Regions from separate parts of the Paenilisteria weihenstephanensis genome, predicted to be linked through region 1. Evidence: riboswitches for the same ligand, from Rfam matches in the RefSeq annotation. Region 1 holds a riboswitch; each other region holds the start of a gene.
What was found. A riboswitch is a leader RNA that binds a small molecule or an ion and turns the genes downstream of it on or off. The one in region 1 is predicted to bind S-adenosylmethionine.
Positions count from the first base shown of each region.

Region 2: it holds a riboswitch for S-adenosylmethionine, as region 1 does, so the genes downstream of both, UE46_RS06280 (methionine ABC transporter ATP-binding protein) here and UE46_RS03515 (methionine ABC transporter ATP-binding protein) in region 1, are expected to answer to the same signal.
Region 3: it holds a riboswitch for S-adenosylmethionine, as region 1 does, so the genes downstream of both, ssuE (NADPH-dependent FMN reductase) here and UE46_RS03515 (methionine ABC transporter ATP-binding protein) in region 1, are expected to answer to the same signal.
Region 4: it holds a riboswitch for S-adenosylmethionine, as region 1 does, so the genes downstream of both, metK (methionine adenosyltransferase) here and UE46_RS03515 (methionine ABC transporter ATP-binding protein) in region 1, are expected to answer to the same signal.

Region 1 is NZ_CP011102.1:722,286-726,191, reverse strand. Features, by position in the region: gene UE46_RS03525 (MetQ/NlpA family ABC transporter substrate-binding protein) at 1-265, opposite strand, end outside; gene UE46_RS03520 (methionine ABC transporter permease) at 287-961, opposite strand; gene UE46_RS03515 (methionine ABC transporter ATP-binding protein) at 958-1,980, opposite strand; SAM riboswitch class I at 2,075-2,188, opposite strand; gene UE46_RS03510 (D-alanyl-D-alanine carboxypeptidase family protein) at 2,276-3,115, opposite strand; gene UE46_RS03505 (sensor histidine kinase) at 3,181-3,906, opposite strand, start outside.
Region 2 is NZ_CP011102.1:1,290,829-1,294,734, forward strand. Features, by position in the region: gene UE46_RS06265 (HesB/YadR/YfhF family protein) at 1-121, shown strand, start outside; gene UE46_RS06270 (MBL fold metallo-hydrolase) at 249-1,367, shown strand; gene UE46_RS06275 (DUF3006 domain-containing protein) at 1,378-1,608, shown strand; SAM riboswitch class I at 1,686-1,796, shown strand; gene UE46_RS06280 (methionine ABC transporter ATP-binding protein) at 1,931-2,947, shown strand; gene UE46_RS06285 (methionine ABC transporter permease) at 2,948-3,598, shown strand; gene UE46_RS06290 (MetQ/NlpA family ABC transporter substrate-binding protein) at 3,648-3,906, shown strand, end outside.
Region 3 is NZ_CP011102.1:2,982,056-2,985,961, forward strand. Features, by position in the region: gene UE46_RS14385 (LLM class flavin-dependent oxidoreductase) at 1-657, opposite strand, end outside; gene UE46_RS14390 (LLM class flavin-dependent oxidoreductase) at 674-1,675, opposite strand; gene UE46_RS14395 (glutaredoxin family protein) at 1,651-1,935, opposite strand; gene ssuE (NADPH-dependent FMN reductase) at 1,952-2,497, opposite strand; SAM riboswitch class I at 2,600-2,710, opposite strand; gene UE46_RS14405 (avidin-fold protein) at 3,786-3,906, opposite strand, start outside.
Region 4 is NZ_CP011102.1:2,124,556-2,128,461, forward strand. Features, by position in the region: gene UE46_RS10290 (carbonic anhydrase) at 1-530, opposite strand, end outside; gene metK (methionine adenosyltransferase) at 689-1,900, opposite strand; SAM riboswitch class I at 2,093-2,197, opposite strand; gene UE46_RS10300 (thiol-disulfide oxidoreductase DCC family protein) at 2,260-2,613, opposite strand; gene UE46_RS10305 (hypothetical protein) at 2,740-3,021, shown strand; gene UE46_RS10310 (L-lactate dehydrogenase) at 3,082-3,906, opposite strand, start outside.

The sequences.
Region 1 (3,906 bases):
GGAAATAGTTCGCATCTAGATCGCCTTCATCAAGCGCCACATTTGGCATTACATAATCTGTATATTTCTTAATATCTAAGTTAATGCCCTTTTTCGCTAAAATTGGCTTTGCTTTCTCTAAAATAACGGCGTGTGGAGAATTGGAAGCACCAATAACTAGCGTCGTTCCTTTGTCACTACTTGCATCATCTTTGGAACCCCCGCCACAAGCTGCTAAAACTAATACTAACGTAAGTGTAAATAATCCTAATAAAACTTTTTTCATACTCCAACATCTCCCTTTTCCTTATCGTTTGTCGACCCATTTGGTCAAGATGTCTCCAATAAACTGGAAAACAAATACTATAATTAAAATAATAATAGTCGCTACCAATGTAACTGCTGGCTGATTTCTTTGGAAACCTTCTAAGTAAGCCGCGTTTCCAAGTCCGCCTGCCCCAATAACACCCGCCATCGCCGTGAAGCCGACAAGTGAAATCGCCGTTACTGTAATTCCTGAAATAATCGCTGGTAAAGCCTCAGGTATAAGTACTTTTCCAATGATCGTGAAGAGATTAGCTCCCATCGCTTTCGCCGCTTCGATCACGCCTTTATCGACTTCGCGGAATGCAATCTCCACCATACGCGCGTAAAATGGTGCTGCCGAGATAATCAACGCTGGTAAAGCAGCTTTTGGCCCAATAATCGTTCCAACAAGCGTTTTTGTCACCGGTAAAAGTAACACAATCAAGATGATAAACGGAATCGATCGGAAAATATTCACTAAAATCGCCGTCACCCAGTAAGCAACTCGCGACCCGCTGTCCTTTTTGCGGTTGGTTAAAAATAAGATCAGCCCTAAAGCTAGCCCTAAGAAAAATACCGCGAACAAAGAGACAATCGTCATGTATAGCGTTTCTTCCGTCGCTGTTTTCATCATATCCCAATCTACATTTGCAAAATATCCTGTAGAATCACTCATCCTTCAATCACTTCCGTTTCTATCTCAAGCTCGCGTAACCGTGTGATTGTCGCATCTACTTGTTCCTCGGCACCTTGAATTTGAATATATAACGTACCGTAAGCACCATTTTGCGTTTGTGTTAAATTACCGTGCAAAATATTTAGCAACACTTTGTTATCTTGCGCTACTTGGGAAATGATCGGCTGCGTCGCTTGGCCTCCAACGAAAAGCAGTTTCACAAGCTTGCCTTCCGAGTAGTTTTCCAGCAACATGTGAATCAATTCTTCCGTCTCATCTGATTCCGTCACTTGTCGCACAAAACGTTTCGTCACGCTTTCTTGCGGATGTTGGAAAACGTCTATCACATCGCCTAGTTCCACGACGCGCCCCGCTTCCATCACTGCCACACGATTACAAATTTTGCGGATCACGTGCATTTCATGTGTGATCACGATAATCGTTAAGTTTAAACGGCGGTTAATATCCAGCAACAAATCAAGCACTTCATCCGTTGTTTGCGGATCGAGCGCTGATGTCGCCTCATCACAAAGCAGTAACTTCGGGTTGTTCGCAAGTGCCCGCGCAATCCCGACACGCTGCTTCTGACCACCGCTTAATTCCGATGGATACGCGTCCTCTTTACCTTCAAGCCCCACAAGTCTGATCAACTCATTCACTCGAAAACGGCGCTTCTCACCTCGAACTCCCGCAATTTCTAGCGGAAAAGCAATATTATCAAACACCGTACGCGACCAAAGCAAGTTAAAATGTTGAAAAATCATCCCGATTTGCTGGCGCGCCTTGCGTAACTGTCCACCGCGAATTTGTGAAATAAATAAATCATCCACTTCGACCGTGCCTTCCGTCGGCAATTCCAATCCATTAAACATCCGAATCAGCGTACTTTTCCCAGCACCTGAATAACCAACCACACCGAAAATTTCACCATCCGTAATATCTAAATTGACGTCGTCCACTGCTCTGATATTATTTTTACGAGCCTTGTAATCCTTCGCAACATTCTTAAGCCTTATCAAAGTAACTCCACCCCTACTCTCTTTCTTAAACAAAAAACCTCTCCCGCCAAATATGAGCGGAAAAGGTGTAATTACATGCATAATTTACGCTTTTCTCTCATCTTTCAAAGCTCTAGGCTCTGTATGATTTAGCACCTTGCAATGGAAAAAATTCCACTTAGGTTGCCGGGTTTCTACGGGCATATCCCTCCACCACTCTTGATAAGATTCTTTTTTAGGGCGCAATATATGACGCGCCTTGTTTTTATTAATATTACATGGTTTTAGTCGGATTTGTCAAGATACAGTGGTCATTTTATTTTGAAAAGCCATAGTCCATCATTGTTTCCGTCGCTTTGATACGATCCTCGTCCGTCTTACTTCCTAATGTTATCGAAATAATGCGATCCTCATTTTGAACTGCCGTTGCAATCATACAGTAGCCCGCTTGATCCGTATACCCCGTTTTAAAGCCATCCATTCCCTGAACGCCACCATCTTGCAGCACCTGATTTGTCGTATGTATCGTATCATCGCTTTGCGTGACATACTTCGTTCGCGACGTAATATCAAGTATTTCTGGATAATCGCTAATCAATTTTTTCGTCAAAATCATTAAATCACTTGCTGTCGACATCGATTCCTTGCCATCCACGTCTAAACCGCTAGCACTGCTGAAATTCGTCTTCTTCGACATCCCGATTTCCCGCGCCTTTTGCATCATCTTCTCTGTAAAATGTTCCCCATCCAAATGCGCGCCTAAACTCTGCGCCCCGTCATTCGCTGACATAATCATCATCGCAGCAAACAGATCCTGTACGCTATAATATTTCTTCCCACTGAGCGCATATAGACTCACCGCCCGCGGATCATCCAAGCGCTCCAGGGACACCATATCATCCCAAGAAATCGTTTTATTATGTATCGCCTCGAGCATCAAATATGCCGTCATCAACTTCGTCAAACTTGCGATTGGCACCGCCTGATCAGCCTTTTCTTCTAAAATCACCTTATCCGATTTCAAACTCACAACCAGCGCGTTATTCGCATCAACTTGAGGCGTAGCTCGAATGTCTCTTCCCATAAAAACAAAAAATAAAATAGCAATACTCGTCAAACCCGCAATAATTAAAATAACTGTCTGTTTTTTCATCATTTCCCCTCCTGATTACATCTTAACTAAAAATGCTAAATCAGGAGGTAAGAAATCATAAAGAAAAACTAAAGATTGCTCAGCGGTAATTCCACGGTAAATGTGGTCTTACCTTTTTTGCTCGCAGCGAAGACATTACCGCCGTGACGTTCCACGATCGATTTCGCAATAGCAAGACCCAGACCAGTTCCCGTCGTCGTTCGGTTCTTATCTACTTTATAAAAACGATCAAACAATTGCGGTAGCTCACTTGCGGGAATTTCGGCGCCATAGTTAGACACTTCAATGATCGCCATCCCAGCTTCTTTTTTAGCGCTGATTTCAATTTTTTTACCACTTGCACCGTAACGAAGCGCATTTGAAAACAGGTTCTCAAAAAGACGCATAATCTGCATCCCATCGCCCATCACCTTCAAGTTTTCGACCGTATACTTCTCTACGATTTGGATATCTTTCTCGGCAGCCGAACGCTCATATTCCGAAACAAGCTGGCGCAATAATTCCACCATATCAAGCGTATCCTCTTTGATCTGGAACTCCGCGCTCTCAAGCCTCGTGTAATCAAACAAATCATCAATCAACTTATGCAACCGGCGCGCCTTGCCATACACCAGCTCCGTATAATGTCGCAACTCCACTTCATCGCGATACCGATCCTCATGAATATAGCTCAAATACCCTAGAATCGATGTCAACGGCGTGCGTAAATCGTGCGAAACATTCGTAATCAAATCATTTTTAGCCTGTTGCGCCTCTTGTTCCTGCTCAATAAGTTCCGCTTGATGCGCCCGCAT
Region 2 (3,906 bases), 570 kb from region 1:
CGATATTTTATTCTACGTAGAGGATCATGATTATTGGTATTTCAAAGACCACGATTGGGTGATTGATTACAATCCAAAAAGTGAAGAAGTGACATTTAAATTCTTTGAAAAAGTAAAATAAAATAAGCGGCGGACTTCTAAAAAAAGGAGTCCGTTTTTATTTTGCAAAAGTCTCCCAACTTTCCGTGTTCCTATTTACTCTAGGAAGCGATTCTGCTATTCTAAAGATATAGAATTGGGGAGTTGAGATTTTGAAAAAATTAACACGCTGGAGTATCCTTATTTTGCTAATTGTATTGATTAGCGGATGTTCCAACAATACACAAACATCAAGCGTTACCGAAGATACACTAACAGGCGCGAAATTTACCTTTTTTGACGTGGGACAAGGTGATAGTACGCTCATTCAAGCCGATGATGGCACGACGATTTTGATTGATACAGGTCGGCATGATGACAACCGTATTTTAATAGACCTTGAAAAAGCGAATATCAAAAAAATTGATTTACTACTGCTAACACATCCGCATTCAGATCACATCGGGAACGCCGATAAAGTGATTAAACAATATAAACCAAAGGAAATTTGGATGGATGGACTCGTGTTTAACAGCGCTATTTATGAACGTGTAATTGATGCTGCACTTGCGTCAGACGCGAAATATAAAGAGCCAAGACGAGGCGAAAAGGCAACATTTGGTCCATTCGGCATTCAAGTTCTGAGTCCAAATAAACTTTCTGATAATGCAAATAATGATTCGATCGCGATTCGTCTAACGTACAAAGATATCGCAGCAATTTTCACGGGTGACGCTGAGAAAATGCGCGAACGTGAGATGGTTGATAGTGGCTTAAACTTAAACGCGCAGATTTTGGATTTAGGGCACCACGGCTCGTCTACATCGAATCAGCCGTATTTTTTAGATGCGGTCAAACCAGAAGTCGCAGTTTATTCGGCCGAATTGGGGAATTCCTATGGACACCCTCATCGTGAAGTCATTCAGTGGTTGAAAGACCGCGATATCACGACGTATGGAACGGATGTAGAAGGAACTGTGACGATTGAGACAGACGGCAAGCAACTCCATGTAGAGACGGATAAATCGGGTACACCGAAAGCAGGGAACAGCGAAGGAAAGCAAACGAGCGAGGAGCCAGGCAATGCCGTTCCACAACCAGATACGATTAATATTAATACAGCAAGCGCGGAAGAATTGCAGTATCTCGCAAGTATTGGCCCTGTTTTAGCAGATAAAATTATTGCTGAAAGACCGTACAAAACGATTGAAGAGTTGAAAAAAATAAACGGTATTGGCGATGGTATTGTTCGGCAAATTAAAGAACAAGGAATTGCCACCGTAAAGTAGGTGAACCAGAATGAAAAAAGCAATTTTAGACCGCGTAGAAGACGGAAAAGCAGTTTTTCTACTAGAGCCAGATCATAAGGAATGGCTCCTGCCACAAAAGCAATTGCCCATCCATATTCATGAAGGTGATTCCGTCTTAATCGAAGGAACGACCATCACGTTAGACAAACAAACAACCGCTGAAAATAAAGCAAGAATCCAAGCAAAGCTAGAGCAGTTGCGCCGTCGTAGCCAATCATAAACGAAGAACTTTTAAAAAAGGATTGACAGTATCCGAAATACACGATATAGTTAAAAAAAATAAATAACGACTTACGCATTTTATCCAGAGAGGTGGAGGGATTTGGCCCTATGATACCTCGGCAACAGATCATATTTATGATACTGTGCCAATTCCAACAAGTATGTTATGTACTTGGTAGATAAGGTGAGACGACAAGACTGCATTAATATGACTGTATACTTATTCGGTACATAGATGTTTGGATTAGAAATCTCCTCTTATTAACTTAAGGGGAGATTTTTTTGTGGGTCAAGTTATGGTAACTAAGGGAGTTGAGAAGATGATTGAATTTACAGACGTAACAAAAACATTCAAAAGTGGTGGCAAAGAAATTACGGCACTTGCTGGTGTTAGCTTAACCATTGAAAAAGGAGATATATTTGGCGTTGTAGGATTTAGTGGCGCTGGTAAAAGTACGCTGATTCGCACGGTGAACCTCTTAGAACGACCAACGACAGGTTCGGTTTCCGTGGCAGGAACGAACTTGACAACTTTAAAGCCAAAAGAGCTTCGCGCAGAACGGAAGAAAATAGGGATGATTTTTCAACATTTCAACCTGTTAAATTCCAAAACGGTATTCGAAAACATCGCGATTCCACTTGCATTGATACATACAAATCGCAAAGAACGCGAAAAAAGAGTGATGGAATTGCTTGAGTTTGTTGGATTGGCAGATAAAGCGAAGAACTTTCCAGATCAGCTTTCAGGTGGACAGAAGCAACGTATCGGCATTGCCCGCGCGCTCGCTACAAACCCAGAAGTTCTGCTATGCGATGAGGCAACAAGCGCGCTTGACCCAGAAACAACAGGTGCTATTTTAGAACTACTCAAAAAAATCAATCAAGAATACAACATCACGATCTTACTTATTACCCACGAAATGTCAGTCATTCGCGAAATTTGTAATCGAGTGGCCGTGATGGAAGGCGGGAAAGTTATCGAAGAAGGTAAAGTATTCGATATTTTCTCAAATCCGCAGAGTCAGACCGCTAAGAATTTTGTTAAAACAGTGATTAATGACGACATCCCGGCAAGCGCGCTTAAACTTATTCAAAATCACGATGCCACCGTTTGGAAATTCACATTTGTCGGTGAATCATCTGGTAACCCATTACTTTCGAACATCGCCAAACAATTTGATGTGAACGTCAGCGTCTTAAGCGGTAATATTTCCGAGATTCAAGATATTGCTTTTGGCTACATGATCGTCGAAGTAACTGGTGAAAAAGAAGAAATCGCCAAAGCATTTACCTATGCCGCAACGCAAAATGTGAAATTAGAGGAGGTGGGTGTCTAAATGGAAGTCACATCAGAACAATTAACAACCGCATTTATTGAAACGCTATACATGGTTACGTGGTCGCTATTATTCGCCTGCTTGATCGGTATTCCACTTGGTGTCCTGCTCGTTGTCACAAGAAAAGGTCACATCTTACAAAATACCGTGATCTTCAATATTTTAAATCCGATCATTAATATTTTGCGATCCGTGCCATTTATTATCTTGTTGGTCGCCTTGATTCCAGTTACCCGCTTCATCGTCGACTCAAGTATCGGCGTGAAAGCAGCGATCGTGCCACTCGTTTTCTATGCCGGTCCATACATTGCTCGACTTGTTGAAAACTCACTTTTAGAGGTCGATCAAGGTATTATCGAAGCTGCACAAGCGATGGGCGCTAACGCATGGCAAATCATCTGGCGCTTCATGTTACCCGAAGGACTTAGCTCATTAATCCTCACATTGACCACTGCAACAATCGGACTCGTTGGAGCAACAGCGATGGCTGGCGTTGTTGGTGCTGGAGGTATCGGAAACTTAGCGATTACTTACGGGTATCAGCGCTATGATAATATTACCATGCTGGTCACGGTTATCATCCTGGTCGTTATCGTCCAAAGCGTTCAATCACTTGGGAACTTCATTTCCCGCCGAATTCGCCGCCGCTAGATCGGTCCATTTTCCAAATCTAGCAAATAAAACAAAGGGAGTTTTTTAAATGAAAAAAATTATTTTAGCGTTGACATTAGTATTATTAGCAGTAGTAGCAGTAGGTTGTGGAGGTACAGACGACAAAGCAAACGGGGACGAGAAGAGCGTCGTGATCGGCGTTAGTGCCGGCGATCGTACATGGCCTGAAATCAAGAAAATCGCTAAAAAAGATGGCATCAACATTGAATTAAAAGAATTCAGCGATTACGTCCTTCCAAACCGCGCGTTAGAGGATGGAGACCTAGATGCCAATGCCTTCCAAACCA
Region 3 (3,906 bases), 1.1 Mb from region 1:
TGGCTCCGACGCCCCAGCCTGAAAAATCACCGGTTGCCCCTGCTTCGAACGTCCAATATTCAGCGGCCCCTCCACCGAGAAAAACCGTCCCTGATGATTCAACCGATGCAACTTCTCCCGATCAAAAAACTGCCCAGTCTCGCGGTCCCGCACAAACGCATCGTCCTCCCACGAATCCCAAAGTCCCTTCACGACTTCCAAATGCTCCGTCGCAATCTCATAACGTAAGGCATGTTCCGGGTGCGTTTTCTTACTATAATTATTCGCCGAACCCTCAAGAGGCGACGTCACCGCGTTCCATCCAGCCCGACCATTACTAATCAAATCCAGCGATCCGAATTGCCGCGCCACCGTAAATGGCTCACTGTAAGACGTCGATAGCGTCCCAACCAGCCCAATCCGCGACGTTACCGCAGCCAATCCCGAAAGCACCGTCAAAGGCTCGAAGCGATTCAAGAAATGCGGAATCGATTTTTCATTAATAAACAACCCGTCCGCCACAAACGCCAGCGTAAAGCCCGCAGCCTCAGCCTTCAACGTCGTTTCCTTGTAAAAATCAAAATTCACACTCGCATCCGCCGGCACACTCTCATGTTTCCAAGCATTCATGTGCCCACCAGGACCATGCAACATCACGCCAAATTTAATTTTCCCCATCTTCAGTTCCCCCTTCTTATCTCACTTCCGCCGTCAAAACAGCCTCACTAATCAGCTGCACCGACCGAAACCGCGCGTCCTGCCTCGCAACCGGCGTATGAATCACAAACTCATCCACGTCAAACGTCGCACGCAATCGCACCAATTCCGCCTTCACCTGTTGCGCCGTCCCAACAATCACATCCGCCGCACGCTCCTCAATCTCAAAATCAACCACACCAGCCTGTCTCGCGAATTCCTCCGCTTGAGCCACCGTCTGCACCGTCACCGAAACACCCGTCGAAAGCGTCACCCGCACCACTTTCTGCTCACCCGCAAGCGCCCGTGCCTCGTCCTCCGTATCCGCCGCCAAAACCGGAACTGCAATAATCAATTCACCCTCCGGATTCGCCGTCCGAAACGCCGTCACCGCCTCGCCAAGCGCCACTTCATCACTATTAATAAACTTCGCAAAACAGAAATTCACACCTTGCGCTCCCGCCAAATTCGCACTCGCCACACTCGCACCCAGCAAGAAAATCTCCGGTTTCGTTGGTGGATCAGGATCAACCCCAACGCCCGCAAGAGCATGATCCGCAGGTACTGCCCCATCAACAAACTGCTTCAATAACGTCAACTGCTCCGCAAAATCCACTTTTTCTGTTCGTCCAAACTGCAAAGCCTTCGTCGATAACGGCAAACCACCAGGTGCCTTCCCCACACCTAAATCCACCCGATTCGGCGCTAAAGTAGCTAATAAATTAAAGTTCTCCGCGACCTTATACGCGCTATAATGCTGCAACATCACGCCCCCCGAACCAACCCGAATCCGTGACGTCCGTGCCAACAAATGCGACACCAAAACCTCCGGCGAAACGCCCGCAAGTAGCTTCGTATCATGATGCTCCGACACCCAAAACCTGTGATATCCCCATTCCTCCGCCTTCTCCGCTAACGCAATCGTCTGCTGCAACGCCTGATATGCACTTTTTCCATCCGCAATCGGGCTCTGATCTAATAAACTGAGTCTAAATCCCATTTCTCCGCCTCCCTCAAAGCCGTCTCAAGCGCTGGCAAACCGAGTTCCGTCACGCCCCGATATGTATGCCCCTGACCAATCTCGACCACTGGAACATAACGCACCCCGTATTTCGCCTGCAAAATTTCCCGCTGTTCATCATGATCCGTCACATCAACCAACTGAAAATCGCGCCCCTCCTTCGTCAAATAATCCTTGACCTCCGCACAATACGCACAACCCTGTTTCGCCCAAACGACAATCGATAAATTTTCCGCCACGTCTTTCGTCCCCCTTTTAAATCGTTTGTCGTACCTCACGTCTGCCAATCGCAACAACCAATTCCGCCAACTGCCCGCGTAACCGCTCCTCGAGTCCCGCATCCCGAATTGGCACAACCGCCGTTTTATCCACTTGCGAATCCACAACGTAAACCCCTTGCAAAACCTCGCCCTTCAACACACCGAGTAGCGGCTTAAGCGTAAAATCAATCGCCAACACGTGCCCGCTGCTCCCACCAGACATAATCGGCAGCGCCACCTTATTTTTCAAAATATTCTCCGGCAACAAGTCTAAAACCGCCTTCAAAATTCCCGTATAAGAAGCCTTATACACCGGCGATCCAACAATCACACCGTCCGCCGCCTCGATATCCGCGACCAACTCCCCAATCCGCGCATCCTTAAAATTTGCACTCGCCAATGTTTCCGCTTCAAAATCCCGCACCGAGTGAAAACTAACCTCCACTCCATCCTCCTGCAAAATCTCACCAGCATACCGCAAAACCTTATCCGTCCCCGATTGCGCCGATGGACTACCAGACAAAATCACGATTCGACTCATCTCATCCCCACTTTCTTTTAAAACATATATATCCGATGCATTTACTATGAATTAAGACGAAAAAGAACCTCCTTCCCGAATTTGGAAAAGAGATCCCTCTTCTCCCCATTTGCCAGGCCAAACACGCTCGCCTGCTGGAATTAGCACCGTTCTATCACTAGAGGTTGCTGTGGGATCAAAGGACCAGGTTCCTCCCCCAACTCTTAATAAGGACTGTATAATTTTTATGATTGGATGTATCTTACCATCTCTAAAATCAGATGTCAACAAATATTTTGTCTTTTTAGACTAGTTAGGTTTTTCACATAAAAGCTGAGGCATTCCCCACTCTGAAATCCCCAATACAAAAAAATTTATCCATTCACAGCTTTGATCTGCACCACTCTGACCTATCTACTTGGTTTTCTTACTTCAAATAACTTTATTATCGATAGAACCCCTATTACCGCTACTGGAATACTCACAATAAACCATAAGATAGTTCTTGGAAAAATTTCATAGTAATAAACATTGAACACTACTGAACATATAAATAATACAACATACTTCAATTTGTTTCTCAAAAAAACACCTCGTTCATTAAAAGAATAGCTAAATGAGCATTCTCCGATCAGCCAATCCCTTTATCTGGATTTCAAGTCCTCTCTGCTCACTTTCACTTTGCGCTAGATATTCAATATATAACATTTTAAAAAAAGTGTCAATCACCACATTAATTGTAAATAACAATACTTTTCATCCTCCGTAATGTTAAGTTTTTCTCACTACACTGATCCCAAGCAGTCCCTACTACCACATTCAATCTGCATGTAGATAATCAGGCCTTGATCAAACGCCCTTTGTTAGTAAGTGTTTAAGTAAATATTGATTACAGAGCGCTTCATAAATAGAATATGCCAGAATAGACAAAAAAATACAAGCAAAGTAAAAAAATCCACCAGAAACAATAGACATCATCAATTGCCAAATATACTGTAAAATTTCAAGTATAACTGATAAGATAACTTAAAAAAATTATCTCAAGAATTTGCTATGCCTATACCTTATAAAAGTTTTTAAAGAGCCAAATAATTCTCTTATACACTTTTCTATGCGGATGTCTTATTGACTTTTTTTACTACAGCTTACAAAATTCACCACTTATATTAAAGTTATATATGTATTAAATAATATGTATTAGCATCCTTCTCACCACAAGAAAAAACTCTTATTGAGTTTCATTAAAATTAACAACCCCTAACGTGTTTAAAAGTTGCGAAAGCCCCTCAAAAAGGAGCTCATCACGTCTTCAAATCTCTTCCACAATAGAAGTACCAGAGTCTCGCTCAAGCCCATTCCACTGCCATTTCTCATGCATACGAAGCTTCCCATTTGGTAAATTTTCTGGCGTTGAGTGACATGTACCACTC
Region 4 (3,906 bases), 1.4 Mb from region 1:
TTTTTAACATTGTTTAAAATGCTTTGGAAGGCTGGATTTGCTTTACCTTCTTTAAAGAAAACGCCGATAACTGCTAGACGGCTATCTTGATTTTCATTTACAAAATGGGCTTCGATTGGATAATGTTTGCCATCCACTGTATGCTCACTTTCTGCGTGAAAATGGAATTGATTTAATTCAAATTTGCGTCCGTTGATAGTCGCTTGTCCGCCGTCATCCACTTGGATACTATGGCCGTTATCTACTTCATCGGTCACTTTTTGATTGTAATTTAATTCAATTGCCCCTGTGTCTTTCATTGGTTCTGTTTTTGTTGTTTCAATGTTGATTGGGGACTGTGTGTCGCCTGCTTCAAATTGCCACGATTTTTGATCATGATAGTCTAAGTGATCTTCGTGTTTTGTTTCTGTTTTTGCTGTTGTTTCTGTTTTTTCCTCTTTTTTCGTATCGCTTGCATCGCTATTTCCGCAACCTGCTACGAGAATAAGTGATGCTGCAATTGCTGAAGCTGCTAATAATTTTGTTTTCATGATGAAAACTCCTTTCGTTAAGTAACTTAATTATTATATTACATAATGATTCATAAGTGTGTGTATTTTTTGTGTCTAAATCAAGGTTTTTTTATTAAAAATGACGCAAAAATGTAGAAAAACTAGCAAAGGTAGCCCCAGTGCTAGTTTTTCTACATTTATTTTATAGTCGCAGTTTGCAATAAAAATTCTTTCATTTGTGGCGCTTTGTCCACTTTTTCCCACGGTAGATCTAAATCTAATCTTCCAAAATGACCGAATGCCGCAGTTTGACGATAAATTGGACGACGTAGATCAAGCATTTTAATAATACCTGCTGGACGTAGATCGAAAAATTTATTGACAGCGTTGATTAAGTCTTGTTCGCTATATTCGCTTGTACCATACGTATCAATCGAAATCGATACAGGATGGGCAACGCCGATAGCATAAGCTAATTGCACTTCTGCTTTTTTAGCGAGACCTGCTGCAACGATGTTTTTAGCAACGTAACGTGCGGCATAAGCGCCAGAACGATCGACTTTTGTTGGATCCTTACCGGAAAATGCACCGCCACCATGCCGCGCATAGCCGCCATATGTGTCCACGATGATTTTACGACCCGTTAAACCCGCATCTCCTTGAGGTCCGCCGATAACAAAACGCCCAGTTGGATTAATAAAATATTTCGTTTCATCATCTAGAAGCGCTGGATCAATGACTTCTTCAATCACCAATTTATGCAAGTCTGTCGCAATTTGCTCTTGTGAAATATCTGGATGATGCTGTGTCGAAATAACAATCGTATCGACACGAATTGGTTGATTATTATCATCATATTCCACGGTCACTTGTGTCTTAGCATCAGGACGTAGATACGTAAGCGTGTTATTTTTGCGTAATTCTGCAATTTTTCGAGCTAGCGCATGAGCAAGTGAAATTGGAAGTGGCATCAATTCTTCGGTTTCATCCGTTGCAAAGCCGAACATTAAGCCTTGATCCCCTGCTCCAATCGCGTCAATTGCTGCATCATCCGAGCCATCGCGTGATTCTAATGCGACGTCGACCCCTTGCGCTATATCTGGTGACTGCTCATCAATCGCCGTTAAAACAGCACATGTCTCTGCGTCAAAGCCATATTTTGCACGTGTATAGCCAATTTCTTTAATCGTATCGCGTACAATTTTCGGAATATCCACATAGGTGGACGTTGTAATTTCTCCTGCTACGAGTACCAATCCTGTCGTTACTGTCGTTTCACAAGCAACACGAGCATCGGCATCCTTTGTTAAAATTGCATCTAAAATTGCATCTGAAATTTGGTCTGCAATTTTGTCTGGGTGTCCATCAGAAACAGATTCTGACGTAAATAAATGACGGTTTCTTGCCATTCTTGTTTCCTCCTTTTTTCTCGTCCATCGCGAAGTATGGCTTTGCAAAAAATGCGAACTTATTTTGACTTGCTCCTTTTTGTTCACGCTTTATGTGACATACATATGAATGCATGCCAACAAAAAAGCCTTCTCCCTATTTTGCCAATTGCGCGCGGAATAGAGAGAAGGCTATTATTTACAATACCTTCGCTCTCATCGATCAGGAAGTCAATTCCTGCCACAGGTTAGCACCTTACAATAATTGTAGGTTGCCGGGTTTCAAAGGGCCAGTCCCTCTACCGCTCTGGATAAGAGTTTAATTTAGTTTTCATGTTATTGTAACATGTTTCATTTACCTTGTCACGCATGAAAATTATCTATTGGGTAATATCTTTCTTTTTCCCCATAAGACAAGTTCGATTGTCCGCTACCATCTTGTAACCAGCACGCCCAGCAGGTTTTAAAAACGGAAGATAGAGGATCAATCCGATCAGACCAGTTAATGGAAAACGAATAAGCATCCGCCGAACTGCAAAGAAGCCTTTTTTTGCGCTACCATTCGGTGTAATCAGATGAATCTCACGTAGTAACTCTTCTTCCGTAAAGCGCGTGCTATCTGCTTCTTGAAGCGGTATCCACTCGATTGCGTTCATCCAATCTAGCTTTTCAAATACGCGCTTAGTAGCCTTACAAAAACGGCACTTTTGGTCGTACAGAACAATATCTTTCATCTTCTCGCACCTCCTTCTATTATATTTCCCGCTTACCATTCTCCCAAAACTATGTTAAAATGAGTTTTATACGTCGGGAATTTCTCAGATCGTATGAATGCTTGGTTCACCAAAGGAGAAGAAACTATGATATTTTCAGTATTAACTTTGATTATTTTTGCGATCTTTATTATCGCTGTATGCATTTTTGAATTCATTTTAAAATGGCGTTGGTTCAAGTACTTTTTAGCAACACTTGGCTTGATCGCCAGTGCTGTCCTCTTCTTTATCAGCTTTTATGGCGGCGGAACGTCACAAGCTGAAATCGCGATTTCCCTCTTTGTTGCCACACTTGGAGAATACATTTTCGCGTTAATTATTAGTCTAGTAGCTTGGATGCGCCGTCTATCCGCTAAGAAAAACGATTAAATAGTAGTTACAAAAAAGTTGATCCTCTTTTTACGGGGCTCAACTTTTTTTGTCTAACTATTACTTACTTGCAGCCTGCTGGATGACTTGAATCGAATGCTGTAGCTTCTTTTCCTCATCTTCCGTTAACTTGGGACAACTCGTGAAAATAATGCCTTCACGGCCAATCTGCGCTGGTAATCCAAGGTACACTTGCGCCTCCTCATCGAATACCGAGACTGGAAAAATCCGTCGCTCGTCTGCCAAAATTGCTTTTGTAATCGTGGTGGCTGTGGTTCCAATACCAAAATTCGTACAACCTTTTCCTTGTAAAATAGCCCAACCAGCGTCCCGCGTTTCCTTCTCGACACTCGCGCGAAGACCTTCTAAAATCGGGCTTCCTGCTAGGCGTACCGTAGACCATGGGATAAACTGTGAATCGCCATGTTCACCCAATACATAACCTTCTATCGAATCAGGAGCGACTTGTAAAAGGTTCCCCAAAATCCGCTTCATTCGAGCTGTATCAAGCGCCGTCCCAGTCCCAAAAACGCGATGATGATCCAGTCCTGTTTTTTTCTGAACGAAGTATGTCACCACATCACATGGGTTCGTAATCACTAAAAAGATCCCATCAAAACCCGTCATCATGACTTTCGGTAAAACATCGTCTAAAATTTCGAGCGTTTCGTCAAGCTCCGTCAGTCGATCTTCCTGCGCCATCATTTCCGGACCAGCCGCCAAAATGATCACATCCGCATCGCGAAGCTCCACATAGTCCTGCGTCGTAATTGTAACAGGGTTTGTAAAAGCCGCCATATCATTTAAGTCAAGCGCATGACTTTGCGCCTTCTTCTCATCTTTATCAATAAGGACAAGCGCATCGCAAATGCCCCGCGTACAGAG